3 regions of the Lysinibacillus sp. BS3 genome follow, and region 2 is predicted to be linked to each of the others. Evidence: a T-box and tRNA genes for the amino acid it is inferred to sense, from the RefSeq annotation. Region 2 holds a T-box; the other regions hold tRNA genes.

Region 1 (4,343 bases), 370 kb from region 2:
TTCAAAAAACACATATGGGGTCGTATTTTGAGCATATGCTGCTTTCAAAACAAAGTTCTGTGAGGATGTGTTGAAATAATTTACTTTTGATTTACTGTTGATCTTAAGATGTCCATTTTTATCCACTTCTCCCTCCGAATTATCCATAAATTCAAACACATACCAATTCACCTAAGTTCAACTCCCTTCATATACGAGTTTGAATCTATAATCACTTTCAACGAATCAAGATTTTCCATTTCTTCAAATAGATTGTGGCCCTGATATTGAATCCAGGCATGTGCCTCTAAGGGAAATTTTTTTATCCCTATTACCATGTTTACTGGTATACCATACTTAGATTGAAGTATCTTATAACCAATTAACGTTTTGTGTATACAATCTGCTTTCCTAGGATACCAACAGCAAACTTGGTCTAAAAGAATAAACCACTCCAAAATCTCTTCAGAATTCTCCTCAGTAAAAATCTCTTTAGAACCCTCTATAGTATATTTTTTTATATAGCGTCTAAAGACTTCATCAAAACCTTTTCTCCGTATTTGGAAATCTAAAAATATTAATTCTTTGTATAAATATAAAATATTATACAAATTTAATTAAACCTCCTTTTGACAACGAATTTAAAAATCCATCTAAATCCTTTTGAATAATTAAAATATCTTCATTTGTCCTTTTAGCTATTAATTTGGAAATATCAGAGACTATTGGTGTTTTATCAAACTCTTCCCAAATAAATGAACTAAATTTATCTAGTGCGTAAATTTGATTCGTATAAATATTAATAATTAGATATTCATCCTCTTCTTTATAGGAAAGAAGATACTTTGATTTTTTTACACGCATCCCTTTTACCACTTCCTCCTCTTTTACATTGTGAACAATCCTTTAATACTGTTCCTGTATTACTACTATACACAGTCATAAGCTCTAACAGTCTCTTTACTCTTATCATCTTCTTTCTTCCACATAACCGTATTTTTTCTACTTACTCCATTACGTTTATGATTATATAAATGTAGTGGAGTAAAATGACAACTCTTGTGCTATCGATTACATCCACATCAAGTCCATCACTCAACACATATATAAAAACTGCACCTTCTAGTTGATTGTTAACTTTCAATCAACTAGAAGATGCAACTCGTAGGGTTTTATTGGTCCATGAAAGATCTTAAAAATAGAAATCTAAAAATCAATGTATAAAAGAAAATATTCTCTCTCCACCAAAGTTCAAAAAATTATTGATGTTGAAACAGATGTCTTTGTCTTTTACCTAAAATCTATAGGATAAACCTATTCTTTTCAGGCGTCTAAAATGGCACAACCTTTATAGAAAAATATTGTAAAGATATTTATTACCCTCTAAAGCCCTGTAAAATTTGTAAAACAAATTTACCTGTTTTACATAAACATAACTGCTTAGTCTATCATAGCGAACGTTCTGACACACAATGTTTTATCACATAAAAAAACAAGAATGCTAATATAAACATTCTTGTTTTAATTATGTTTCTAATGATTCCTTTGGAGATTCAAACCCATGAGTAACTTCTATGTTAAAACTCATACTATTCTCTTCCAATGAATTTTCTATACTTTTTTTATTCTCGTTGACCTTTTCTTCAAAAAGAATCCTTCTCTTTCTAAACCTGTTGCAATTCCCCTAATATAAAAAGCTCATAAACCCTGTTATATCAAGATTTATGAGCTTTCTTAATTTTTATTAATTTGATGATACCGGTGGTCGGGGTCGAACCGACACTCCAAAGGAACACGATTTTGAGTCGTGCGCGTCTGCCAATTCCGCCACACCGGCATAATGGAGATAAAAAAAATCGGATAAACCGATTAACAGTTAAAATATGGAGGCGGCAACCGGATTTGAACCGGTGATAAGGGTGTTGCAGACCCGTGCCTTACCACTTGGCTATGCCGCCGTCATACATGGAGCGGAAGACGAGGTTCGAACTCGCGACCCCCACCTTGGCAAGGTGGTGTTCTACCACTGAACTACTTCCGCAAAAATGGCTGGGGTACTAGGATTCGAACCTAGGCATGACGGAATCAAAATCCGTTGCCTTACCGCTTGGCTATACCCCAACAATGGGGCGACTGATGGGAATCGAACCCACGAATGCCGGAACCACAATCCGGTGCGTTAACCACTTCGCCACAATCGCCATAAAATTAATTGGCAGGGGCAGTAGGAATCGAACCCACACCAAAGGTTTTGGAGACCTCTATTCTACCGTTGAACTATGCCCCTAAAATAATAAAACTGGTGGAGGGGGACGGATTCGAACCGCCGAACCCTAAGGAGCGGATTTACAGTCCGCCGCGTTTAGCCACTTCGCTACCCCTCCGGGAATATCTGGTGCCGGCTATAGGAATCGAACCCACGACCTACTGATTACAAGTCAGTTGCTCTACCTGCTGAGCTAAACCGGCAAAAAAATAAGATGGGTCAGGACGGAATCGAACCGCCGACACTTAGAGCTTCAATCTAATGCTCTACCAACTGAGCTACTGACCCATATTTTAAAATAAATGGCGGTCCCGACCGGGATCGAACCGGCGATCTCCTGCGTGACAGGCAGGCATGTTAACCGCTACACCACGGGACCATTTGGTTGCGGGGGCTGGATTTGAACCAACGACCTTCGGGTTATGAGCCCGACGAGCTACCACTGCTCCACCCCGCGATAATACTATAATATTGTTAAAATAATGGTGGAGGATGACGGGCTCGAACCGCCGACCCTCTGCTTGTAAGGCAGATGCTCTCCCAGCTGAGCTAATCCTCCATCTGGGTATTGAATTGGTGACCCCTACGGGATTCGAACCCGTGTTACCGCCGTGAAAGGGCGGTGTCTTAACCACTTGACCAAGGGGCCATCGTTTGGAACACATCAAAGTGCTGGCGGAGAGTAAGGGATTTGAACCCTTGAGACAGTGTTAACCGCCTACACGATTTCCAATCGTGCTCCTTCGGCCACTCGGACAACTCTCCAAGAATGGCTCCGAAGGCAGGACTCGAACCTGCGACAACCTGATTAACAGTCAGGTGCTACTACCAACTGAGCTACTTCGGAATAATTTTAGTATATAGCCTAGCGACGTCCTACTCTCACAGGGGGAAGCCCCCAACTACCATCGGCGCTAAAGAGCTTAACTTCCGTGTTCGGTATGGGAACGGGTGTGACCTCTTTGCCATCATCACTAGACTATTTGAAAGACAATACTTATTATAACATATCTTATAAAAATTACAAGTATATTCTAATATTTTATTCTTTCAAAACTGGATAAACGGTGCATTGAATGTTTCAAACTTTTTTGGTTAAGTCCTCGATCGATTAGTATTCGTCAGCTCCATGTGTCACCACACTTCCACCTCGAACCTATCTACCTCATCGTCTTTGAGGGATCTTACTTACTTGCGTAATGGGAAATCTCATCTTGAGGGGGGCTTCATGCTTAGATGCTTTCAGCACTTATCCCGTCCACACATAGCTACCCAGCGATGCCTTTGGCAAGACAACTGGTACACCAGCGGTGTGTCCATCCCGGTCCTCTCGTACTAAGGACAGCTCCTCTCAAATTTCCTACGCCCACGACGGATAGGGACCGAACTGTCTCACGACGTTCTGAACCCAGCTCGCGTACCGCTTTAATGGGCGAACAGCCCAACCCTTGGGACCGACTACAGCCCCAGGATGCGATGAGCCGACATCGAGGTGCCAAACCTCCCCGTCGATGTGGACTCTTGGGGGAGATAAGCCTGTTATCCCCGGGGTAGCTTTTATCCGTTGAGCGATGGCCCTTCCATGCGGAACCACCGGATCACTAAGCCCGTCTTTCGACCCTGCTCGACTTGTAGGTCTCGCAGTCAAGCTCCCTTGTGCCTTTACACTCTACGAATGATTTCCAACCATTCTGAGGGAACCTTTGGGCGCCTCCGTTACCTTTTAGGAGGCGACCGCCCCAGTCAAACTGTCCGCCTGACACTGTCTCCTGCCCCGCTAAGGGGCATGGGTTAGAATTTCAATACAACCAGGGTAGTATCCCACCGACGCCTCCTTCGAAGCTGGCGCTCCGAGATCTCTGGCTCCTACCTATCCTGTACAAGTTGTACCAAAATTCAATATCAGGCTACAGTAAAGCTCCACGGGGTCTTTCCGTCCTGTCGCGGGTAACCTGCATCTTCACAGGTACTATAATTTCACCGAGTCTCTCGTTGAGACAGTGCCCAGATCGTTACGCCTTTCGTGCGGGTCGGAACTTACCCGACAAGGAATTTCGCTACCTTAGGACCGTTATAGTTACGGCCGCCGTTTACTGGG
Region 2 (4,343 bases):
GGTCTTCTGGAGCAGGGAAATCCACATTAACAAATGCTTTATGTGGTGAGATACTAATGAAGGTAGCGGGTATACGTGAGGATGATGCCAAGGGACGACATACAACAACCCATCGAGAGCTAGTAGTATTGCCTGCTGGTGGCTGTCTAATTGATACGCCAGGAATGCGTGAGCTTCAACTGTGGGATCAAGGGGATAGTTTAGCTTCTAGCTTTCAAGATATTGAGGAACTAGCAACAGCTTGTCGTTATCGTGATTGTACACATCAAAAAGAGCCTTATTGTGCTGTCCAGCAAGCTATTGTAGATGGGGACTTGGACCAATATCGTCTACAAAGCTATTTTAAGCTGCAAAGAGAATTGGCTTATATGGAGCGCAAAACAAATACGCAAGCAAAACTTGAGGAGCAACGCAAGTGGAAGCAAATAGCCAAGGGAATGAAAAAGGGGAAGAAATAATCAATAGGAGCACAGCCATGACAATTAAAAACATCAATCATTTATTGTTTTCAGTTTCTAATTTAGAGGAATCCATCACTTTTTATGAAAGAGTATTTGATGCCAAGTTGCTAGTAAAGGGGAACAGCACAGCCTATTTTGATGTAAATGGGCTGTGGCTAGCTCTGAATGTAGAAAAGGATATACCCCGTAATGACATCCATCATTCCTATACACACATTGCCTTCACAATCGCTGAGGATGACTTTGATAAGGTGTATGACAGATTGGTTCAGCTAAAGGTCAATATTTTAGCAGGTCGGCAAAGAGATGAAAAGGATAAAAAATCGATTTACTTTACAGATCCTGATGGTCATAAATTTGAATTTCATACAGGAACTTTGCAAGATCGTTTGGATTATTATAAGCAAGAAAAGCAGCATATGGTGTTTTTTGATAACTAATTAAGGAGAGATTTTATGAATAAAGCGTTTATTTTTGATATGGACGGAACATTATTTCAAACCAATCTTATTTTAGAGCCTGCGCTCGACGCAACATTTGATGTGCTGCGGACAAACGGCTTGTGGCAGGGAGAAACACCTATAGAAAAATATAGAGAAATAATGGGGGTTCCTTTACCTGTTGTGTGGGAAACATTATGTCCTATGCATGCTTTAGAGATACGAGAAGAGAGCAATGTATTATTCCATGTAAAGCTGATTGAGCAAATACGTGGACATAAAGGTGCTTTGTATCCAAACGCTGAACAAACCCTTGCAACATTGTCAGAGAATTATCCGTTATACATAGCGAGTAATGGACAGATTGACTATTTACAAGCAATCGTCGAAACCTATCAGTTGGAGCGTTTTATAAAGGGAATCTATAGCATTCAAGCAATTGCAAGTGGGCATAAATCGGATCTGGTCAAAAGAGTTGTAGATGAAAATACAATTGATTATGGAGCAGTGGTAGGAGATCGTTCTTCGGATATCCAAGCTGCACAGGACAATCAATTACTATCAATAGGTGTTCGCTTTGACTTTGCACAAGACAAGGAGTTAGAAAAAGCAGATATAGTAATTGATGATTTAACTGATTTGCTAAAGGTTACATTCGATTAACTCGAGAAAATGAATCAAAAAAAAGACGCTTTTACAACAATCATTGCATTTCCTCACAAGAAGGCGTAAAATAATGCCAATCCTATAGAAAAAGCATTGAGAAGGAAAAGTAAATTGGATTAGCATTTTGTAGAGAGCCTCTGTTGGTGTAAATGAGGTAAATGAACCCTTTTGAAAATGACCTTTGAGCTTCGTACCGAAAGCTTTTTAGCCAGTAGATTACGACGAGATGGGCACTCGTTACAACAGCAGCAGTATCTCTTTTTTGAGTGAAGACGTACTGATAGAGGCAAATAGTGTAAGCTATTTGTAAATATAGGTGGTAACACGGGTATACTCGTCCTAATCAGATTTGATTAGGGCGATTTTTTTTTACCATTTTTTCTGTGAGGGGAGCAATTTAGAATGACGATTGTTATTGGAGGCGCTTGGCCGTATGCAAATGGCTCTTTGCATTTAGGGCATGTTGCCGCATTATTACCAGGTGATATTTTGGCTAGATATTACCGACAAAAAGGTGAGCAGGTTTTATATGTATCAGGCAGTGATTGTAATGGTACACCCATTTCTATACGTGCCGCACAAGAGAATACAACGACAGAAGCTATAGCTAATCACTATCATGAGGAGTTTACTAGATGCTTTCATGATTTAGGATTTACCTATGATTTGTACACAAGAACGGATGCGGAGCACCACCATGAATCCGTTAAGGCCCTTTTCTTACAGCTACTGGCTAATAATTTCTTATACAAGAAGAAAATTGAACAGGCTTACTGTGAGACGGATAAACAATTTCTACCAGATCGATTTGTCGAGGGGCTCTGTCCAAATTGTGGAGCGAAAGCAAGGGGAGATCAATGTGATAACTGCTCAGAAATTTTAGACCCATTGGATTTAATTGATAAGCGCTGCAAAATTTGTGGGAACGAACCTGTTATTCGGGAAACTGAGCACTTTTATTTTACCTTTAGTCAATTTCAAGGAAGGTTGGAGTCTTATTTAGCACAAGCGAAAGCCGAGAAACGTTGGCGTGACAATGCTTTAGGGTTAACGGAGCGATACTTGGCAGAGGGAGTTCCTGACCGAGCGGTAACAAGAGATTTACCGAATGGCATAGATGTTCCAGTGCCAGGTTTTGAAGGGAAAAAAATATATGTATGGATTGAAGCTGTAGCAGGGTACTTAACAGCAAGCTTGGAATGGGCAAAAGAGCATCAAATAGCTATTGAAGATTTATGGAATGAAGAGACCATTTCATACTATGTACATGGGAAGGATAATATTCCATTCCATACAGTTATTTGGCCAGCCATTTTAATGGGAATTGGATCCAAGGCATTACCTACCCATATCGTATCTAATGAGTATTTAACATTAGAAAAACGCAAATTATCTACTAGTCAGAATTGGGCTGTATGGGTTCCTTATATTTTAAGCCGTTATGATGCGGACTCTATTCGTTACTTCTTAACGATGAATGCGCCAGAAAATCGTGATACTGATTTTTCATGGCGGGAATTTATTTATAGCCATAATGGCGAACTACTCGGAGCCTATGGCAATTTTGTAAACCGTACATTGAAGTTTATTGAGAAATCATTTGCTTGTCAGGTGCCACAAGCGGAGGTGGATAGCGACATTCGAAAACAAACCGTACAATTGTTTAATGAAGCGGGTGTTCTTATCGAAGGTGGTCATTTCAAACAGGCGTTAGAATCGATTTTTGAGTATATTCGCGGTGCTAATCGTTATTTTGATGAACAACAGCCATGGCTGCAGGTAAAAGAAAACGTAGAGGCAGGTAATCGTACATTAGCAACTTGCGTCTATATCATTGCGAATTTAGGACAGCTGCTGCATCCTTTCTTACCGTTTTCAGCAAAGAAAGTAAGAAATATGTTAGGTATAAATGAAATGATGTGGCATGAGCAAGTAGATCTCCCTAAAGTCATTCGAGAGGTGACACCATTATTTGAACGTCTTGATATCGAACGAATCGATGAGGAATATCAAAAACTAGTTAGGGATAGTCACTAGGATTGAAAAAGCAGTATGGCACAAGTGCCATACTGCTTTGCTATTTTCATTTAATTCATAACAGGTGTTAATTTTGTCACTACAATGCTATTGATCGCATTAATATAGGCTAATGCACTTGCCTTAAGAATATCTGTATCTGCTGCTTTTGCAATATACTTTTCGCCTTCATGCTCAATCGTAATTTTTACTTTACCTAAAGCCTCTTTGCCTCGTGAAACACTATTGATATTATATTCCACTAGTTTTACATCCATATTTGTAATTTCTGCAATGGCTGAATAGAGGGCATCAATTGGACCAGAGCCTACTGCACTAGCTTTAAATACTTCGCCGCCTTTTCGAACCTTAACACTTGCTGAAGGGAAGCTTGTATTGCTGACGACTTGTAGATCATCAAAATCAAAGAATTGCTCACTATAATGTGTAGCATTTTTATTATTGGCATCATGTTTTTCATAATAGCTTTCAACAATAACATATAAATCGTGATCATATACTTCTTTCTTCGCATCGGCTAGCTTTAAGAATCCTTCGAAAATACCTTCAAATTCCTCTGTTGAAAGATTAGTAAAACCTAATTTTTCAAGAGCATTTTTCACTGCATGGCGACCAGAGCGAGCTGTTAGTACTAGCTCCATATCATCAAGACCTACATCCTCAGGATGGACGATTTCATAAGCATCACGCGATTTTAACAAACCATCTTGATGAATACCAGAAGAATGGGCAAATGCAT
Region 3 (4,343 bases), 700 kb from region 2:
TAGGCAAATCCGCACACTGTAACGTTGAGCTGTGATGGCGAGTCCGTATGGACGAAGTTCCTGATTTCACACTGCCAAGAAAAGCCTCTATCGAGGTGAGAGGTGCCCGTACCGCAAACCGACACAGGTAGTCGAGGAGAGAATCCTAAGGTGTGCGAGAGAACTCTCGTTAAGGAACTCGGCAAAATGACCCCGTAACTTCGGGAGAAGGGGTGCTCTTGAGCGTGCAAGCGCATGAGAGCCGCAGTGAATAGGCCCAGGCGACTGTTTAGCAAAAACACAGGTCTCTGCAAAACCGTAAGGTGACGTATAGGGGCTGACGCCTGCCCGGTGCTGGAAGGTTAAGAGGAGTGGTTAGCGCAAGCGAAGCTGCGAATTGAAGCCCCAGTAAACGGCGGCCGTAACTATAACGGTCCTAAGGTAGCGAAATTCCTTGTCGGGTAAGTTCCGACCCGCACGAAAGGCGTAACGATCTGGGCACTGTCTCAACGAGAGACTCGGTGAAATTATAGTACCTGTGAAGATGCAGGTTACCCGCGACAGGACGGAAAGACCCCGTGGAGCTTTACTGTAGCCTGATATTGAATTTTGGTACAACTTGTACAGGATAGGTAGGAGCCAGAGATCTCGGAGCGCCAGCTTCGAAGGAGGCGTCGGTGGGATACTACCCTGGTTGTATTGAAATTCTAACCCATGCCCCTTAGCGGGGCAGGAGACAGTGTCAGGCGGACAGTTTGACTGGGGCGGTCGCCTCCTAAAAGGTAACGGAGGCGCCCAAAGGTTCCCTCAGAATGGTTGGAAATCATTCGTAGAGTGTAAAGGCACAAGGGAGCTTGACTGCGAGACCTACAAGTCGAGCAGGGTCGAAAGACGGGCTTAGTGATCCGGTGGTTCCGCATGGAAGGGCCATCGCTCAACGGATAAAAGCTACCCCGGGGATAACAGGCTTATCTCCCCCAAGAGTCCACATCGACGGGGAGGTTTGGCACCTCGATGTCGGCTCATCGCATCCTGGGGCTGTAGTCGGTCCCAAGGGTTGGGCTGTTCGCCCATTAAAGCGGTACGCGAGCTGGGTTCAGAACGTCGTGAGACAGTTCGGTCCCTATCCGTCGTGGGCGTAGGAAATTTGAGAGGAGCTGTCCTTAGTACGAGAGGACCGGGATGGACACACCGCTGGTGTACCAGTTGTCTTGCCAAAGGCATCGCTGGGTAGCTATGTGTGGACGGGATAAGTGCTGAAAGCATCTAAGCATGAAGCCCCCCTCAAGATGAGATTTCCCATTACGCAAGTAAGTAAGATCCCTCAAAGACGATGAGGTAGATAGGTTCGAGGTGGAAGTGTGGTGACACATGGAGCTGACGAATACTAATCGATCGAGGACTTAACCAAAACGTTTGAAACATTCAATGCACCGTTTATCCAGTTTTGAAAGAGCAAATCTTTCTAAAAAGAGAGCTTCTAGATACAGCAGTACGCCGTGTATGGAAGGTCGACCATAGTCTAGTGATGATGGCAAAGAGGTCACACCCGTTCCCATACCGAACACGGAAGTTAAGCTCTTTAGCACCGATGGTAGTTGGGGGCTTCCCCCTGTGAGAGTAGGACGTCGCTAGGCATAATACCCAGGAGGATTAGCTCAGCTGGGAGAGCATCTGCCTTACAAGCAGAGGGTCGGCGGTTCGAGCCCGTCATCCTCCACCATATGCCGGTTTAGCTCAGCAGGTAGAGCAACTGACTTGTAATCAGTAGGTCGTGGGTTCGATTCCTATAGCCGGCACCATTTTTTCGAGCCATTAGCTCAGTTGGTAGAGCATCTGACTTTTAATCAGAGGGTCGAAGGTTCGAGTCCTTCATGGCTCACCATTTATAAATAATAATAAGCGGGTGTGGCGGAATTGGCAGACGCACTAGACTTAGGATCTAGCGCCGCAAGGCGTGGGGGTTCGACTCCCTTCACCCGCACCATTATTTTCATTGCCAGATAAAAAAGCTTATGCACATGCGGAAGTAGTTCAGTGGTAGAACACCACCTTGCCAAGGTGGGGGTCGCGAGTTCGAACCTCGTCTTCCGCTCCAAATGTGCCGGGGTGGCGGAACTGGCAGACGCACAGGACTTAAAATCCTGCGGTAGGTGACTACCGTACCGGTTCGATTCCGGTCCTCGGCACCATTTTAAATGCGCCCGTAGCTCAATTGGATAGAGCGTCTGACTACGGATCAGAAGGTTATGGGTTCGACTCCTGTCGGGCGCGCCAAAAGAACAACGGGAAGTAGCTCAGCTTGGTAGAGCACTTGGTTTGGGACCAAGGGGTCGCAGGTTCGAATCCTGTCTTCCCGACCATTTCCAAAAAGATTATGGGGCCTTAGCTCAGCTGGGAGAGCGCCTGCCTTGCACGCAGGAGGTCAGCGGTTCGATCCCGCTAGGCTCCACCATAAGTAAATTAACCAGTATAAAGATCCTGGCGGCGTAGCTCAGCTGGCTAGAGCGTACGGTTCATACCCGTAAGGTCGGGGGTTCGATCCCCTCTGCCGCCATCTTAAAGGACCTTTAGCTCAGTTGGTTAGAGCAGACGGCTCATAACCGTCCGGTCGCAGGTTCGAGTCCTGCAAGGTCCACCATTTATATATTGTAACGGAGGTATACCCAAGTCTGGCTGAAGGGATCGGTCTTGAAAACCGACAGGCGGGTAACACCGCGCGGGGGTTCGAATCCCTCTACCTCCTCCAGTTTTAAATTTTTATAAATGGTGCTTTAAAAACTCGAAACAACATAAAATTATCGCGGGGTGGAGCAGTGGTAGCTCGTCGGGCTCATAACCCGAAGGTCGTTGGTTCAAATCCGGCCCCCGCAACCAAAAGGTCCCGTGGTGTAGCGGTTAACATGCCTGCCTGTCACGCAGGAGATCGCCGGTTCGATCCCGGTCGGGACCGCCATTTTTAAAGATAAAAGTCATGAGAAGCAAAAGAGTGAGCAAGCTTAGCATGGACGAAATGGGTCAGTAGCTCAGTTGGTAGAGCATTAGATTGAAGCTCTAAGTGTCGGCGGTTCGATTCCGTCCTGACCCACCATTTATGCGGGTGTAGTTTAATGGTAAAACCTCAGCCTTCCAAGCTGATGTCGTGGGTTCGATTCCCATCACCCGCTCCAAGGGCCTATAGCTCAGCTGGTTAGAGCGCACGCCTGATAAGCGTGAGGTCGATGGTTCGAGTCCATTTAGGCCCACCATTATTCCGAAGTAGCTCAGTTGGTAGTAGCACCTGACTGTTAATCAGGTTGTCGCAGGTTCGAGTCCTGCCTTCGGAGCCATTTTTATTTTGGGGAAGTACTCAAGAGGCTGAAGAGGCGCCCCTGCTAAGGGTGTAGGTCGGGTAACCGGCGCGAGGGTTCAAATCCCTCCTTCTCCGCCATGGGCCCGTTGGTCAAGTGGTTAAGACACCGCCCTTTCACGGCGGTAACACGGGTTCGAATCCCGTACGGGTCATACTAGAAACAGTAGATGCAATTGCATCTACTGTTTTTTGATATTCATAGATACAAAATTTACTCTTGATTCAATGCATTTTCATCCATATAAACTACTTCCCAGATATGCCCATCTACATCTTGAAAACCCCAACCATACATAAATCCGTGATCTTGTGGTTCACTATAAGGTTTACCACCAGAGGCAAGAGCCTTATTCACTAATTGATCTACTTGTTCACGATTTTCAGCAGAAAGACATAAGATTGCTTCTGCAGAAGTAGTAGTATCTGTAACTTCTTTCTTACTAAATCCTTTAAATCGTTCTTCAACCATTATTAATACGAAGATATTTTCACTAATAATCATTGAGGCTGTTGTTTCATCACTGAATTGTTGATTGAACTCAAAACCTAATTCCTTAAAAAAACTGATAGATTTGTTTAGATCTTGTACTGGTAAATTGATAAAGATATTTTTCGATTGAAAAGCCATTTAGTATCACCTCCAAATTGACAGTATCATGGAGCATAAAGTCGTGTCAATTATAGCAAAGCGGGGCGCAAATGGAAGCCATTAGCACTATTAGAAGTAGGCGTTATGTCAACAAAAACAGAAAGGTTATATCTTCAACCTTTCTGTTTAAAAAGTTTTAACTATTTATCCTCTGGCTAGCATTCTTTCAAGTGAACTAAGTGCTTCAGCGGTAGTATGTTCATCTACTTGTATACGGTTATGAGGTTGACCTTGCTCAATACTTTCTAAGCTCCATAACAAATGTGGAAGGTCAATTCGATTCATTGTTAAACAAGGACAAAAGTTTTCGTTTAAGGAGACAATATGTTTATCAGGATGCTGCTTAATAATGCGATTGACAAG

The links. A T-box is a leader RNA that pairs with one kind of tRNA and senses whether it is charged. The one in region 2 lies ahead of metG (methionine--tRNA ligase), so its partner is inferred to be a tRNA-Met.
Region 1: it encodes a tRNA-Met, which carries the amino acid that the T-box ahead of metG (methionine--tRNA ligase) is inferred to sense. The anticodon was not compared.
Region 3: it encodes a tRNA-Met, which carries the amino acid that the T-box ahead of metG (methionine--tRNA ligase) is inferred to sense. The anticodon was not compared.

The regions. Positions count from the first base shown of each region.
Region 1 is NZ_CP154860.1:3,480,153-3,484,495, reverse strand. It holds gene AAJG31_RS17205 (asparagine synthase-related protein) at 1-171, opposite strand, end outside; gene AAJG31_RS17200 (lasso peptide biosynthesis B2 protein) at 168-590, opposite strand; gene AAJG31_RS17195 (PqqD family protein) at 583-855, opposite strand; tRNA gene AAJG31_RS17190 (tRNA-Leu) at 1,736-1,816, opposite strand; tRNA gene AAJG31_RS17185 (tRNA-Cys) at 1,864-1,937, opposite strand; tRNA gene AAJG31_RS17180 (tRNA-Gly) at 1,946-2,020, opposite strand; tRNA gene AAJG31_RS17175 (tRNA-Gln) at 2,026-2,100, opposite strand; tRNA gene AAJG31_RS17170 (tRNA-His) at 2,105-2,180, opposite strand; tRNA gene AAJG31_RS17165 (tRNA-Trp) at 2,193-2,266, opposite strand; tRNA gene AAJG31_RS17160 (tRNA-Tyr) at 2,280-2,363, opposite strand; tRNA gene AAJG31_RS17155 (tRNA-Thr) at 2,373-2,448, opposite strand; tRNA gene AAJG31_RS17150 (tRNA-Phe) at 2,461-2,533, opposite strand; tRNA gene AAJG31_RS17145 (tRNA-Asp) at 2,549-2,624, opposite strand; tRNA gene AAJG31_RS17140 (tRNA-Met) at 2,628-2,702, opposite strand; tRNA gene AAJG31_RS17135 (tRNA-Val) at 2,729-2,804, opposite strand; tRNA gene AAJG31_RS17130 (tRNA-Glu) at 2,820-2,894, opposite strand; tRNA gene AAJG31_RS17125 (tRNA-Ser) at 2,919-3,010, opposite strand; tRNA gene AAJG31_RS17120 (tRNA-Asn) at 3,016-3,092, opposite strand; rRNA gene rrf (5S ribosomal RNA) at 3,109-3,224, opposite strand; rRNA gene AAJG31_RS17110 (23S ribosomal RNA) at 3,337-4,343, opposite strand, start outside.
Region 2 is NZ_CP154860.1:3,108,377-3,112,719, forward strand. It holds gene rsgA (ribosome small subunit-dependent GTPase A) at 1-458, shown strand, start outside; gene fosM (FosM family fosfomycin resistance protein) at 476-901, shown strand; gene AAJG31_RS15355 (HAD hydrolase-like protein) at 917-1,564, shown strand; T-box leader at 1,652-1,912, shown strand; gene metG (methionine--tRNA ligase) at 1,970-3,604, shown strand; gene AAJG31_RS15365 (2-isopropylmalate synthase) at 3,655-4,343, opposite strand, start outside.
Region 3 is NZ_CP154860.1:3,808,664-3,813,006, forward strand. It holds rRNA gene AAJG31_RS18775 (23S ribosomal RNA) at 1-1,390, shown strand, start outside; rRNA gene rrf (5S ribosomal RNA) at 1,501-1,616, shown strand; tRNA gene AAJG31_RS18785 (tRNA-Val) at 1,627-1,702, shown strand; tRNA gene AAJG31_RS18790 (tRNA-Thr) at 1,706-1,781, shown strand; tRNA gene AAJG31_RS18795 (tRNA-Lys) at 1,789-1,864, shown strand; tRNA gene AAJG31_RS18800 (tRNA-Leu) at 1,882-1,966, shown strand; tRNA gene AAJG31_RS18805 (tRNA-Gly) at 2,003-2,077, shown strand; tRNA gene AAJG31_RS18810 (tRNA-Leu) at 2,083-2,171, shown strand; tRNA gene AAJG31_RS18815 (tRNA-Arg) at 2,180-2,256, shown strand; tRNA gene AAJG31_RS18820 (tRNA-Pro) at 2,266-2,342, shown strand; tRNA gene AAJG31_RS18825 (tRNA-Ala) at 2,359-2,434, shown strand; tRNA gene AAJG31_RS18830 (tRNA-Met) at 2,463-2,536, shown strand; tRNA gene AAJG31_RS18835 (tRNA-Ile) at 2,544-2,620, shown strand; tRNA gene AAJG31_RS18840 (tRNA-Ser) at 2,636-2,728, shown strand; tRNA gene AAJG31_RS18845 (tRNA-Met) at 2,782-2,856, shown strand; tRNA gene AAJG31_RS18850 (tRNA-Asp) at 2,860-2,935, shown strand; tRNA gene AAJG31_RS18855 (tRNA-Phe) at 2,995-3,070, shown strand; tRNA gene AAJG31_RS18860 (tRNA-Gly) at 3,076-3,149, shown strand; tRNA gene AAJG31_RS18865 (tRNA-Ile) at 3,151-3,227, shown strand; tRNA gene AAJG31_RS18870 (tRNA-Asn) at 3,232-3,308, shown strand; tRNA gene AAJG31_RS18875 (tRNA-Ser) at 3,319-3,409, shown strand; tRNA gene AAJG31_RS18880 (tRNA-Glu) at 3,412-3,483, shown strand; gene AAJG31_RS18885 (VOC family protein) at 3,543-3,959, opposite strand; gene nadA (quinolinate synthase NadA) at 4,125-4,343, opposite strand, start outside.